2 regions of the Clostridium sp. CM042 genome follow, and region 1 is predicted to be linked to the other one. Evidence: riboswitches for the same ligand, from Rfam matches in the RefSeq annotation. Region 1 holds a riboswitch; the other holds the start of a gene.
What was found. A riboswitch is a leader RNA that binds a small molecule or an ion and turns the genes downstream of it on or off. The one in region 1 is predicted to bind glycine.
Positions count from the first base shown of each region.

Region 2: another riboswitch for glycine. It lies ahead of ACWJJ7_RS06660 (GrdX family protein); the one in region 1 lies ahead of ACWJJ7_RS18115 (alanine/glycine:cation symporter family protein).

Region 1 covers NZ_CM143646.1:3,802,265-3,807,837, forward strand. Annotated here, with positions in the region: gene ACWJJ7_RS18095 (PH domain-containing protein) at 1-643, shown strand, start outside; gene ACWJJ7_RS18100 (tRNA (adenine(22)-N(1))-methyltransferase) at 655-1,344, shown strand; gene ACWJJ7_RS18105 (Nif3-like dinuclear metal center hexameric protein) at 1,335-2,150, shown strand; RNA gene rnpB (RNase P RNA component class A) at 2,202-2,572, shown strand; glycine riboswitch at 2,707-2,795, shown strand; glycine riboswitch at 2,799-2,912, shown strand; gene ACWJJ7_RS18115 (alanine/glycine:cation symporter family protein) at 3,065-4,408, shown strand; gene ACWJJ7_RS18120 (phosphoribosylformylglycinamidine synthase) at 4,649-5,573, shown strand, end outside.
Region 2 covers NZ_CM143646.1:1,396,802-1,402,374, reverse strand. Annotated here, with positions in the region: gene ACWJJ7_RS06670 (acyl-CoA dehydratase activase) at 1-413, shown strand, start outside; gene ACWJJ7_RS06665 (double-cubane-cluster-containing anaerobic reductase) at 431-1,576, shown strand; glycine riboswitch at 1,828-1,897, shown strand; gene ACWJJ7_RS06660 (GrdX family protein) at 1,976-2,350, shown strand; gene trxB (thioredoxin-disulfide reductase) at 2,382-3,302, shown strand; gene ACWJJ7_RS06650 (thioredoxin family protein) at 3,321-3,653, shown strand; gene ACWJJ7_RS06645 (glycine/sarcosine/betaine reductase component B subunit) at 3,686-4,972, shown strand; gene grdA (glycine/sarcosine/betaine reductase complex selenoprotein A) at 4,998-5,462, shown strand; gene grdB (glycine reductase complex selenoprotein B) at 5,513-5,573, shown strand, end outside.

The sequences.
Region 1 (5,573 bases):
AATAATTATACCATTAAATGAAATTGAAGGATACGCTATCTCAACTGGTGCAATTGAAGGTGTTAAGATTAATGGCATAGCTACGAGTAATTTTGCAATGGGTAGATTTGTAATTGATAAAATAGGAATGTGTAGAATGTTTGTTACAAATAATAAAAATATTTTTTACATAAAAACTAAAAACATGAATTATGCAGTTTCGCCTATAGGTTATAAAAAATTTGAAGAAACTTTAATTCATCATGATATACATGTAGTAGAGTGGAAATATAAAGTGAATAATAGCTATAATCTTCATAAAGACAAGCACTTCATTTTACCTTTAATGGGTGTAAGTATAATAATAATAATATTAACCTTAAATCCATTTATATTATATTTAAAACATAAGATACCTAATATTATGCCCTTAAACTTTGATGCGAATTTTAACCCAATAGAAATGGGAACAGGCAAACAATTTGCATTTACTCAGATGATTTACGGGGTATTAAATATGGCGTTGCTTTTTTGCATGTATTATGCAAGTTATTTTTGCGCAAAACATGATAGAAAATCAGCATATAAATATATTTATATGGCATTAATTGTGGCAATGATATTTTTAATTATGCAGTTTAAAATACTAATAAATTTTAGATAAGGATGAAAGATATGGAGCTTAGTATAAGATTAAAATGGATTGCAAGTATGATAGAAGAATGTGATAGTATTATCGACGTAGGCACGGATCATGGGTATGTTCCTATTAATTTAGTGAAAAATGGTGTAATAAAAAAAGCTATTGCCTCTGATATAAATAAGGGACCTGTTGAGAAGGCCAAAAATAATATTATTCATAATAATATGGTTGGGCAAATTAGTTGTAGGCTCGGAAGTGGGTTATCTACAGTTGAAAAGGGAGAAGTTCAGGTAGCTATTATTGCAGGAATGGGCGGTAATTTAATAAGAGATATCTTAGAAGCCCAATTAGATGTTGTTAAACAATTTAAATATATGATACTTCAACCAGTTCAAAATGCTGAGGTTTTGAGGGAATATTTATATATCACTGGATATGATATCCTTGATGAAGAAATTTGCAATGATGATGGTAGATTTTATGAAATTATCAAGGCAAGATATAATACTAAACCAGTAGAATTAGACAGAATATATTACGAGATAAGTAAAATATTATTAGAAAAAAAACAATTAGTAATGCAAAAATTTATAGAATATAAGTTGCAAAAATACTCGAAAATATATGATACTTTAAATGAAGAGACGATTTTATCGAAAAATAGGAAAGAGCAACTTTATCTTGTTATAATACGGCTTAAGGAGTTTTTAAAATGCTTTTAAAAGTAAGTACTATTGAGCAGATTATGCAGCAGGTTGCCCCACATATACTAAAAGAGGACTATGATAATGTAGGATTAATGGTTGGGGACAAAGATGCGCAGGTCACAAAAATTTTAATTGCATTAGATTGCACAATGGACGTAATTCGCGAGGCAAAGAATAAGGGGTGTAATTTTATATTGACTCATCATCCCCTTCTTTTTGTTAAACCCAAAACTATTACCACAGACACTTTAGTAGGGAAAAAAATTATTGAGCTAATTGTGAATAGTATAAGTGTATACGCTAGTCATACAAATTTAGATTCAGTTAAAGGTGGCCTTAATGATATTGTCACAGAAATTTTAGGGTTTACTAATTATAAGGTAATAGAGAATTCAACTATTCCAGGGTATAATAATGGTGATAATGGTATTGGAAGGCTAGTGATTCTGGATACCCCAATTTTATTAATGTCCTTATGTGAAAAGGTTAAAAAACTTTTAAATGCTGAGTATATTAGGTATGTGGGCGACAATAATAAATTAGTAAAAACTATTGCAATTATAAATGGAAGTGGAGAAGACTTTTTTGATGAGAGCATAAAATTGGGTGCAGATTGCATTATCACAGGAGATACTAAATACCATCATGTTAGTGATTTATTAGAAGAAAACATAGCGCTAATTGATGCTGGGCATTTTGCAACTGAATGGACACCGCTCATAATGTTTGCAGAAAAATTCAAAAAACAATTGATAGAAAATGGATATGACAATGAGGTTATAATTTCTAAAAATACACATGATCCATATAAAATTAAGTAATAATAAAATACTATTTGCTTTTATTTTAATAGTATGATATCATTGATTTTGCGAGTAAGCCAGACAATCGCTGCTAAGTATCGCGTGCGATAATTAGGAGAGGAAAGTCCGAGCTCCATAGGGCAGGGTGCTGGATAACACCCAGTGAAGGTGACTTTAAGGAAAGTGCAACAGAGATATACCGCTAAAGGCATTCTAAACTTTTAGAATGTACTAGCAAGGATGGAAAGGCGAGGTAAGAGCTCACCAGCGCAATGGCGACTTTGCGGCTATGTAAACCCCACCTGGAGCAAGATCGAATAGGAGAACATTATGAGGCTGCCCGTCTCGTTCTCGGGTGTATCGCTTGAGCCTATTGGTAACAATAGGCCTAGATAGATGATTGTCTAATACAGGACTCGGCTTATAGGCTTAGTCGTACCAAAAAACACTCACTTTATAGTGAGTGTTTTTTTTGTGTAGAAAAGTATAAATATGATAGTAATTAAAAAAATAATTGATTAAAAATGAAAAATATGGTATAGTCATGCGAAGTATTACAAATTAATAATTTCGGATGAAGATATTTGGAGAGAGATGTATAACATCCACCGAAGAAGTTAAACTTTCAGGTATCCATTTTTGGAGAAGTACTGATATTGGACGAACCTCTGGAGAGACTTATACAAGCACCGAAGGAGAAAGCTAAACATTATTTAATTACATATTATTTGTATGCAATTAAATAGTGCATTAGTGAAACTCTCAGGTAAAAGGACAGGGTTATTTTCAAGAGGTCATTTCATTTTGATCTCTATTTTTTGCGTGCTTTAAAAAATAATCGTCTTACAGAGTATTAATTGGTATAAATATATTCTTTACACAAGAAATTTTTTATCTAAAAAAATTTTAATAACTAGAAGGAGTGTGTATTTATGAATTTTTTATCAATTATTAAAGGTATTAACGGCGTTTTGTGGGGGTATGTATTAATATTTTTGTTATGTGGTACTGGAATTTATTTTACAATAACTTTAAAATTTGTTCAAGTTAGAAGATTTAAAGATGCATTTAAAAAAACTTTTGGAGGAGTTAAATTCGGAAATAAAGCAGGAAAAGATGGGATGTCATCTTTTCAAGCCATGACAACTTCAATAGCTGCTCAAGTAGGAACGGGAAATTTAGCAGGAGCCGCAACTGCTATAGCATCAGGAGGACCGGGTGCCATATTCTGGATGTGGCTAAGTGCTTTCTTTGGCATGGCAACTATTTTTGCAGAAGCAGTGCTTGGCCAAAAGTATAAACAGACAGTTGATGGTGAGGTGACAGGAGGACCTGCTTATTATATTAGTAAAGGCCTTGGGAGCAAAAAGTTGGCAGCATTTTTTTCAGTAACTATAATAATTGCCTTAGGATTTATAGGAAATATGGTACAATCTAACTCAATAAGTGCAGCAATAAGTTCAAACACCAATATTCGTATAATCATTGGCGTTATAGTTGCAGCATTAGCTGGTATGATTTTTATTGGAGGAGTAGGTAGAATTGCAGCATTTACTGAAAAAGTAGTTCCAGTTATGGCTGTATTTTATATATTAGGTAGTGTAATAATCATTCTAATAAATTTTGCTAATATAGGAGAAGCATTAAAAATGATATTTTTAGGAGCATTTAACCCTAAAGCTGCTACTGGTGGTTTAATAGGTGTTGGGGTAAAAGAAGCGATGAGATACGGCATTGCAAGAGGGTTATTCTCTAATGAAGCTGGAATGGGTTCGACACCACATGCACACGCAGTTGCAAAAGTTAATCATCCAGCTGAGCAAGGATTAGTTGCAATAGTATGTGTATTTATTGATACCTTTATAATTTTAACATTAACTGCACTTGTTATATTAACTACAGGAGCATTAGATGGAAAAACTACTGGTATAGCTTTAACTCAAAAAGCTTTTTCAAATGGTATGGGAAGTCTTGGAGGTCCATTTATAGCTATAGCACTATTCTTCTTTGCTTTTTCTACCATAGTAGCGTGGTATTTTTTTGGAGAGGCCAATGTTAAATACTTATTTGGCAAAAAAGCATTAACCCTATATAGATGCTTAGTTCTTGTATTTATAGTATTGGGTGCCGCTCTAAAGGTTGACCTAGTTTGGGAACTTGCAGATACTTTTAATGGATTAATGGTTATCCCAAATTTAATTGCATTATTAGGACTAGGAGCGTTAGTTAAAAAGACTTTGAAAAATTACGAAGATGATTTTGAAAATAAAAACTAAATTTTATAATTTACTTTTTAGAATAAAACAGGATGGCATAGTTATGCCATCCTGTTTTTGTATTAGTATTAAATCATCACCTGCGGTGCTTCAATAATATTATAGAAAAATTAAAAACCGCTTTATTCTAAAATATGCTTTTATAATTGGATGAAGTATATTATAATATGATTATAACGAATTATAATATAAAATGATTGCTTAATATTCGTATAAATCTAAATTTTGGAGGTATTAATCATGAAAAATAAGATATATAGGTTATATGTAGAGAAAAAAGCGAACTATAATGTTGAAGGTGAAAAAATATTAAGAGATATAAAAATAAATTTAGGTATATCGAACTTGGATGGGATTAGATTAGTTAATAGATATGATGTTATGGGAATAACCAAGGAGCAGTACCTCATGTCAAGGAATACAATATTTTCTGAACCTACAGTAGATCAGGTTTATGATGAAGAGTTAGAGATTCAAAAGTACGATACTGTATTTGCTATTGAATTTTTACCAGGGCAATATGATCAGAGGGCAGATTCAGCTGCTCAATGTATACAAATTTTAACACAAGAGGATAAACATATAGTTAAAACTGCAAGAATTATTGTATTAAAGGGAAATATTACTAAAATAGAATTAGATAAGATTAAGAGATATTGCATAAATACTGTAGACTCTAGAGAAACAGAGTTTGATAAACAAAAGGATTTACAGCAAAGATTTAATGAGCCAGAGCAGGTAAAAATAGTAGAAACTTTTATTAATATGAATGACATGGAGTTAACTGAGTTCTTAAAAAGTAATGGGCTTGCTATGAGTTTTGAAGATTTAAAATATTGTAGAGATTATTTTAGTGAAACTGAAAAGAGAGACCCTTCTATAACGGAGATAAAAGTTATAGATACATATTGGTCTGATCACTGCAGACATACAACTTTTAATACAGTTATTGAGGACGTCTACATAGAAGAAGGCAAATATTCTAAACCAATCAAGATGGCTTACGCCGAATATTTAGATGCTAGAGAATTTGTTTATGATAAATCAAATAGGGACGTAACACTTATGGATATGGCTGTTATTTCCATGAAATATTTAAGGAAGAAAGGGAAATTAAAGGACCTTGATGTTTCAGATGAAATAAACGCCTGCAGTATAATTGTGG
Region 2 (5,573 bases), 1.4 Mb from region 1:
CAGCTGGTACTGGTAAATTTTTAGAATTAATGGCTGGAACACTAGGCTTTGATATTGATGAACTTTGCACTGAGGCCACAAAGGGAAGTGGAACAACTATAAGTTCAATGTGTACTGTTTTTGCAGAATCTGAAGTCATTAGTCTCATCGGTAGTGGAAAAAAACGTAAAGACATTGCATTTGGTGTAATAGAATCTATTACAGGTAAAGTAAAATCTCTGTGTCAAAAACATTCCGATTCTCATAACTATTTCTTAACAGGAGGACTTTGCGATAGTCCATTTATTGTGGACCGACTTTCAGAAAAATTGAGTTCACCTGTAGCTACTCAAAAAATGGCAAGGTATGCAGGTGCAATTGGAGCGGCTATAATGGCAAGCAGAATTGAAGGAAATTCTAATGAAGCATTATAACGGAGGGGGATATATTAATGAATAACCTACCAGAAAAATTTGAAGATTTTAGTGAAGCAAGAAGAAATGCTTTTTTAAGCATCAAGAACTTAAAAGATGAAGGCAAGAAGGTTGTGGGGGTGTTTTGTACTTTCACACCAACAGAAATAATAATGGCTGCGGATGCTATTGCAGTTTCATTATGCAGTATGACAGAGGAACCTATAGCTGATGCCGAAAGGGATTTACCAAGAAATCTATGCCCATTAATTAAAGCATCTTATGGCTTTGCAATTACAGATAAATGTCCTTTTTTTTATTTTTCCGATATGATTGTTGGAGAGACTACCTGTGATGGGAAAAAGAAGATGTATGAATATTTAGCAGATATTAAGAAGACTCATATTATGCAGCTTCCTCAAAACTGTAATGATGAGGATTCTTATAAACTATGGAGCAATGAATTAGTAAAGCTTAAGAAGTGTCTAGAAAATTTTTATGGTGTTGAAATTACAGATGAAAAGCTTAAAATAGCTATTAAGCTTAAAAATAGGGAAAGAGTAGCTCTAAGAAAGTTTTATGAGCTAGGACAGCTAGAGCCACCAGCAATTACAGGCTATGAAATGCATAAGGTTCTATCTGGGGCAGGATTTAAATTGGATAAAGAAGTATTGATAAAAGATCTTGAAAGCGTAACAAGTGAGGCGCTAGATAGGTATAATAGTGGGGAAAGAGAAGTTTCGAGTGATGCAAAGAGAATACTTATTACAGGATGTCCTCTAGGACAAGGAACTGAAAAAATAATTAAGGCCATAGAAGAGAATGGTGGAGTAGTGGTATGTTATGAAAACTGTGGTGGAGCTAAAACAACAGAGACTTTGGTTGATGAAAACAAGGAGCCTCTTTATGCTTTAACAGAAAAATATTTAAATATTGGATGCTCTTGTATGACACCAAATGATAACAGAATAGATTTATTAGAAAAGTTATGTAAAGAATATAAAGCTGATGGAGTAGTCGATGTAATACTTCAAGCTTGTCATACCTATAATGTAGAAACTCTTAGATTAAAGAGAATTTTCAATAAGAAAAATATCCCATATATGAGTATCGAAACGGATTATTCTCAAACAGATATAGGTCAAATTAATACAAGAATGGCAGCATTTATAGAGATGTTATAAGTTTTTCAATAAATTTTCTTTTAAAAGTGTATATTATTTCAATTTATAGATAGTATTTCAATTTTAACCCTTTACATTGTTAAAAAGTAGATTATAATAGAGTTGTAGTACTTTTGAATATTGATAGATGATGTTTTCGGGAGATTAAGCTTAAGCTTAGTTATTTAATATAACATCCTTAAATGGATAGCCGAAGGGGCAAGTATTACATGCGCTGTAATATGAATATCTCAGGCAAAAGGACCGAAGATTGATATAACTCTGGAAAGCAATTGCACCGAAGGAGTAAATCTCTCAGGTAAAAAGGACAGAGATAAAGCTTAAATGAGCTTTATCTCTGTCCTTTTTTATTTAAAAGTGGAAAAAACTTGAATTAATGTATTTGGAAGGAGGGACTAATTGATAGAAGAAATATTGATTGTAACTAATAACCCAAGATGCCTTGATGAATTTGGCGAAAAATATGAAGTCGAATTTTTTACTGGAATAATGAATGTACTAAAAACTGTAAGAAACCATGTTCATAAGGGACACATTTTGCTCACGCATCCGCTTTCAAGCAGCATAAAGCCAAATGAAACGCCCTACAAAACTGTAATAATAACAAAATCAAAAAAAGAAGTAATAGATTTACAGTCAGTTAATTTTATTGAAGAATCGATACACACAACTGAAAAATTCATTAAAGATAGGGGAACACCAGCATGGTCAGATGCGGTGCGAAATGATTTCATGTTAATAGATTACGATATTATAAGTCATGGTCTAAATTGAAAACAAATGTAATATACTAGGGGGTTTAAAAATGGAACATATTTATGACACTATAATTATAGGGGGTGGCCCAGCGGGGTTATCGGCAGGACTTTATGCGTCAAGGTCAAGACTTGATTCTCTAATAATTGAACGAGGAAAATTTGGAGGACAGGCCGCAATAACAGATGAACTTGCAAATTATCCTGGCTCAATTGAAGAGTGCACTGGTCCAAAATTGATTAAAAGAATGAGAACTCAAGCTGAGGAATTTGGTACAAAGTTTGCAAAAGATACTGTAGAAAATGTTTTACTTGAAGGTGAAATAAAAACTGTTAAATGCAAAAAAGAAACATATAAGGCTAAAACTATTATAATTGCAACAGGTGCTTATCCCAGATTAGCAGGTTTTAAAAATGAAAATGAGCTACGCGGCAAGGGAATTTCATATTGTGCTACCTGTGATGCTGATTTCTTCACGGAGCTCGATGTAGCCGTAAATGGCGGTGGAGATTCCGCTATAACTGAAGCAATTTATCTCACAAAGTTTGCAGATAGTGTAACAGTAATTCATAGAAGAGATGAATTAAGAGCTTGTAAATCAATTCAAGAAAAAGCTTTTGCTAATCCAAAAATCAAATTTATATACGATTCAGTTATAGATGAGGCGGAAGGCGATGAAATACTTGAAGGCCTTAAGGTTAGAAATGTTAAAACTAATGAAGTTCAAACAGTGAAGGTTGATGGGTGTTTTGTATTTGTCGGGTACAGTCCTATTTCAGAAATTTTTAAAGGTAGAGTCAATATGGATGATAATGATTATGTAATGACGAATGATGACATGGCAACCAACATTCCAGGCGTTTTCGCAGCTGGAGATATTAGGGTCAAGAATTTGAGACAGGTTATAACTGCAGCTGCTGATGGCGCAATAGCGGCAACTTCTGCAGAAGTATATATAGCAAATAAATAAAATTAGGGGGAATTTAAAATGATTAGTTTGACAAAGGAAAATTTTGATGATGAAGTAGTAACTTATTCTGAAAAAGCAGTATTTGTTGATTTCTGGGGTGACAAATGTGAAGTATGTAAGGAACTTATGCCTGGAGTACACGAACTAGAAAGCAAATATAGCGATAAAATCAAATTTGCAAGCCTTAATATCGGTGGTTCTAGAAGACTCGCTATATCTCAAAGAGTACTTGGACTCCCAACGATGATAATTTATAAAAATAACGAGAAAATAAGCACTATTACCCCTGAAAATATCGAAACAATTGATGATGTAGAGGATTTTATTAAAAGCGTTTATGAAACATTGTAATAAATGACTAAACTATTTTGGAGGTGGAAACTTTGCGTTTAGAACTTGGTGAAATTAAAATTAATGATGTTCAATTTGGCACTAGCACAAAGGTTGAAAAGGGAGTTCTTTTTGTAAATAAAGAAGAACTGCTTGCACATATAGGCGGAGATGAAAGAATTGAAAGTATTAGCATTGAAATTGCAAGACCAGGAGATGAGACAAGGATAATTCCAGTTAAAGACGTTATTGAGCCAAGAGTAAAGGTATCAGGTAGCGGTGGAATATTTCCAGGATTTATAAGCAAGGTTGATACAGTTGGAAATGGAAGAACAAATGTTTTGAAAGGTGCAGCTGTTGTAACTACCGGAAATATTGTTGGGTTCCAGGAGGGAATCATTGACATGAGTGGAATTGGTGCTAAGTATACACCATTTTCAAAATTAAACAATGTTGTAATAACATGTGAAACAAAGAAAAGCGTACTTCCACATGATCACGAAGAAGCTGTTAGAATGGTTGGATTTAAGGCTGCAACATATCTTGGTGAATGTGCAAGAGAACTTGAGGCTGATGAAATTAAGACTTTCGAAACACTTCCTCTTTTAGAACAGGTAAAACAGTATCCTGATCTTCCTAAAGTAATATATGTGTATATGCTTCAAAGTCAGGGACTTCTTCATGACACCTATGTATATGGAGTTGATGCAAAGAAAATAATACCTACATTCATATACCCAACGGAAATATTTGATGGTGCTATTGTTTCAGGAAACTGTGTTTCAGCTTGTGATAAGAACCCATCATATGTTCATATGAATCATCCTGTAATTGAGGATTTGTATGAGAGACATGGTATTGACTACAATTTCCTTGGATGTGTATTGACTAACGAAACTGTATACCTTGCAGATAAAGAAAGATCTTCAAGCTATACTGCAAAATTAGTTGAGTATTTAGGTGCAGATGCAGTAATAATTTCTGAAGAGGGGTTTGGTAATCCAGATGCAGATTTAGTTATGAATTGTAACAAGATTTCAGCACTAGGAATTAAAACAGTACTAATAACCGATGAATATGCTGGTCAAGATGGAGCTTCACAATCACTTGCAGATTCAACTCCTAAGGGCGATGCAGTAGTAACTGCTGGAAATGCAAATGAAGTTATTGTACTTCCCACAATGAAGAAAATTATCGGTCATCCAGAAAATGCAAATGTTATTGCTGGAGGACATTTTGGAAGTTTGAGAGAAGACGGCTCAATTGAAGCTGAAATCCAGGTAATTACTGGAGCAACAAGCGAAGTTGGATATAATACTTTAAGTACAAGAGGATACTAATTTTTTTATAGAAAGGATGATATAAATGTTAAAAGATAAAAAAGTAATTGCTATAGGTGATAGAGATGGAATACCAGGCCAAGCAATCGAAGAATGCGTAAAAACTGCAGGAGCAGAAGTAATATTTGCTTCCACAGAATGCTTTGTCTGAACTGCCGCTGGTGCTATGGATCTGGAGATCCAAAAAAGAGTTAAAGAATTAGCAGACAAGAATGGTGCAGAAAACATTGTAGTTATACTTGGTGGAGCAGAAGCAGAAGCTTCAGGACTTTCAGCTGAAACAGTAGCTGCGGGAGACCCTACATTTGCAGGCCCACTTGCAGGAATTGAACTTGGCCTTGCGGTTTATCACATGATTGAGCCAGAAATAAAAGATGAATGTGATGCAACGGTTTATGATGAGCAGTGTGGAATGATGGAAATGGTTCTAGACGTTGACGATATAATTAAGGAAGTAAAGACAATAAGAGATGAGTTTTCAAAATATTAATTTTCAGTTTAAAAGGTAAAGTAAAAATATGAGAAAAGGGGGAAACTCAATTGATTAAGGTAGTTCATTATATAAATCAATTTTATGCTGGTATAGGCGGAGAAGAAGAGG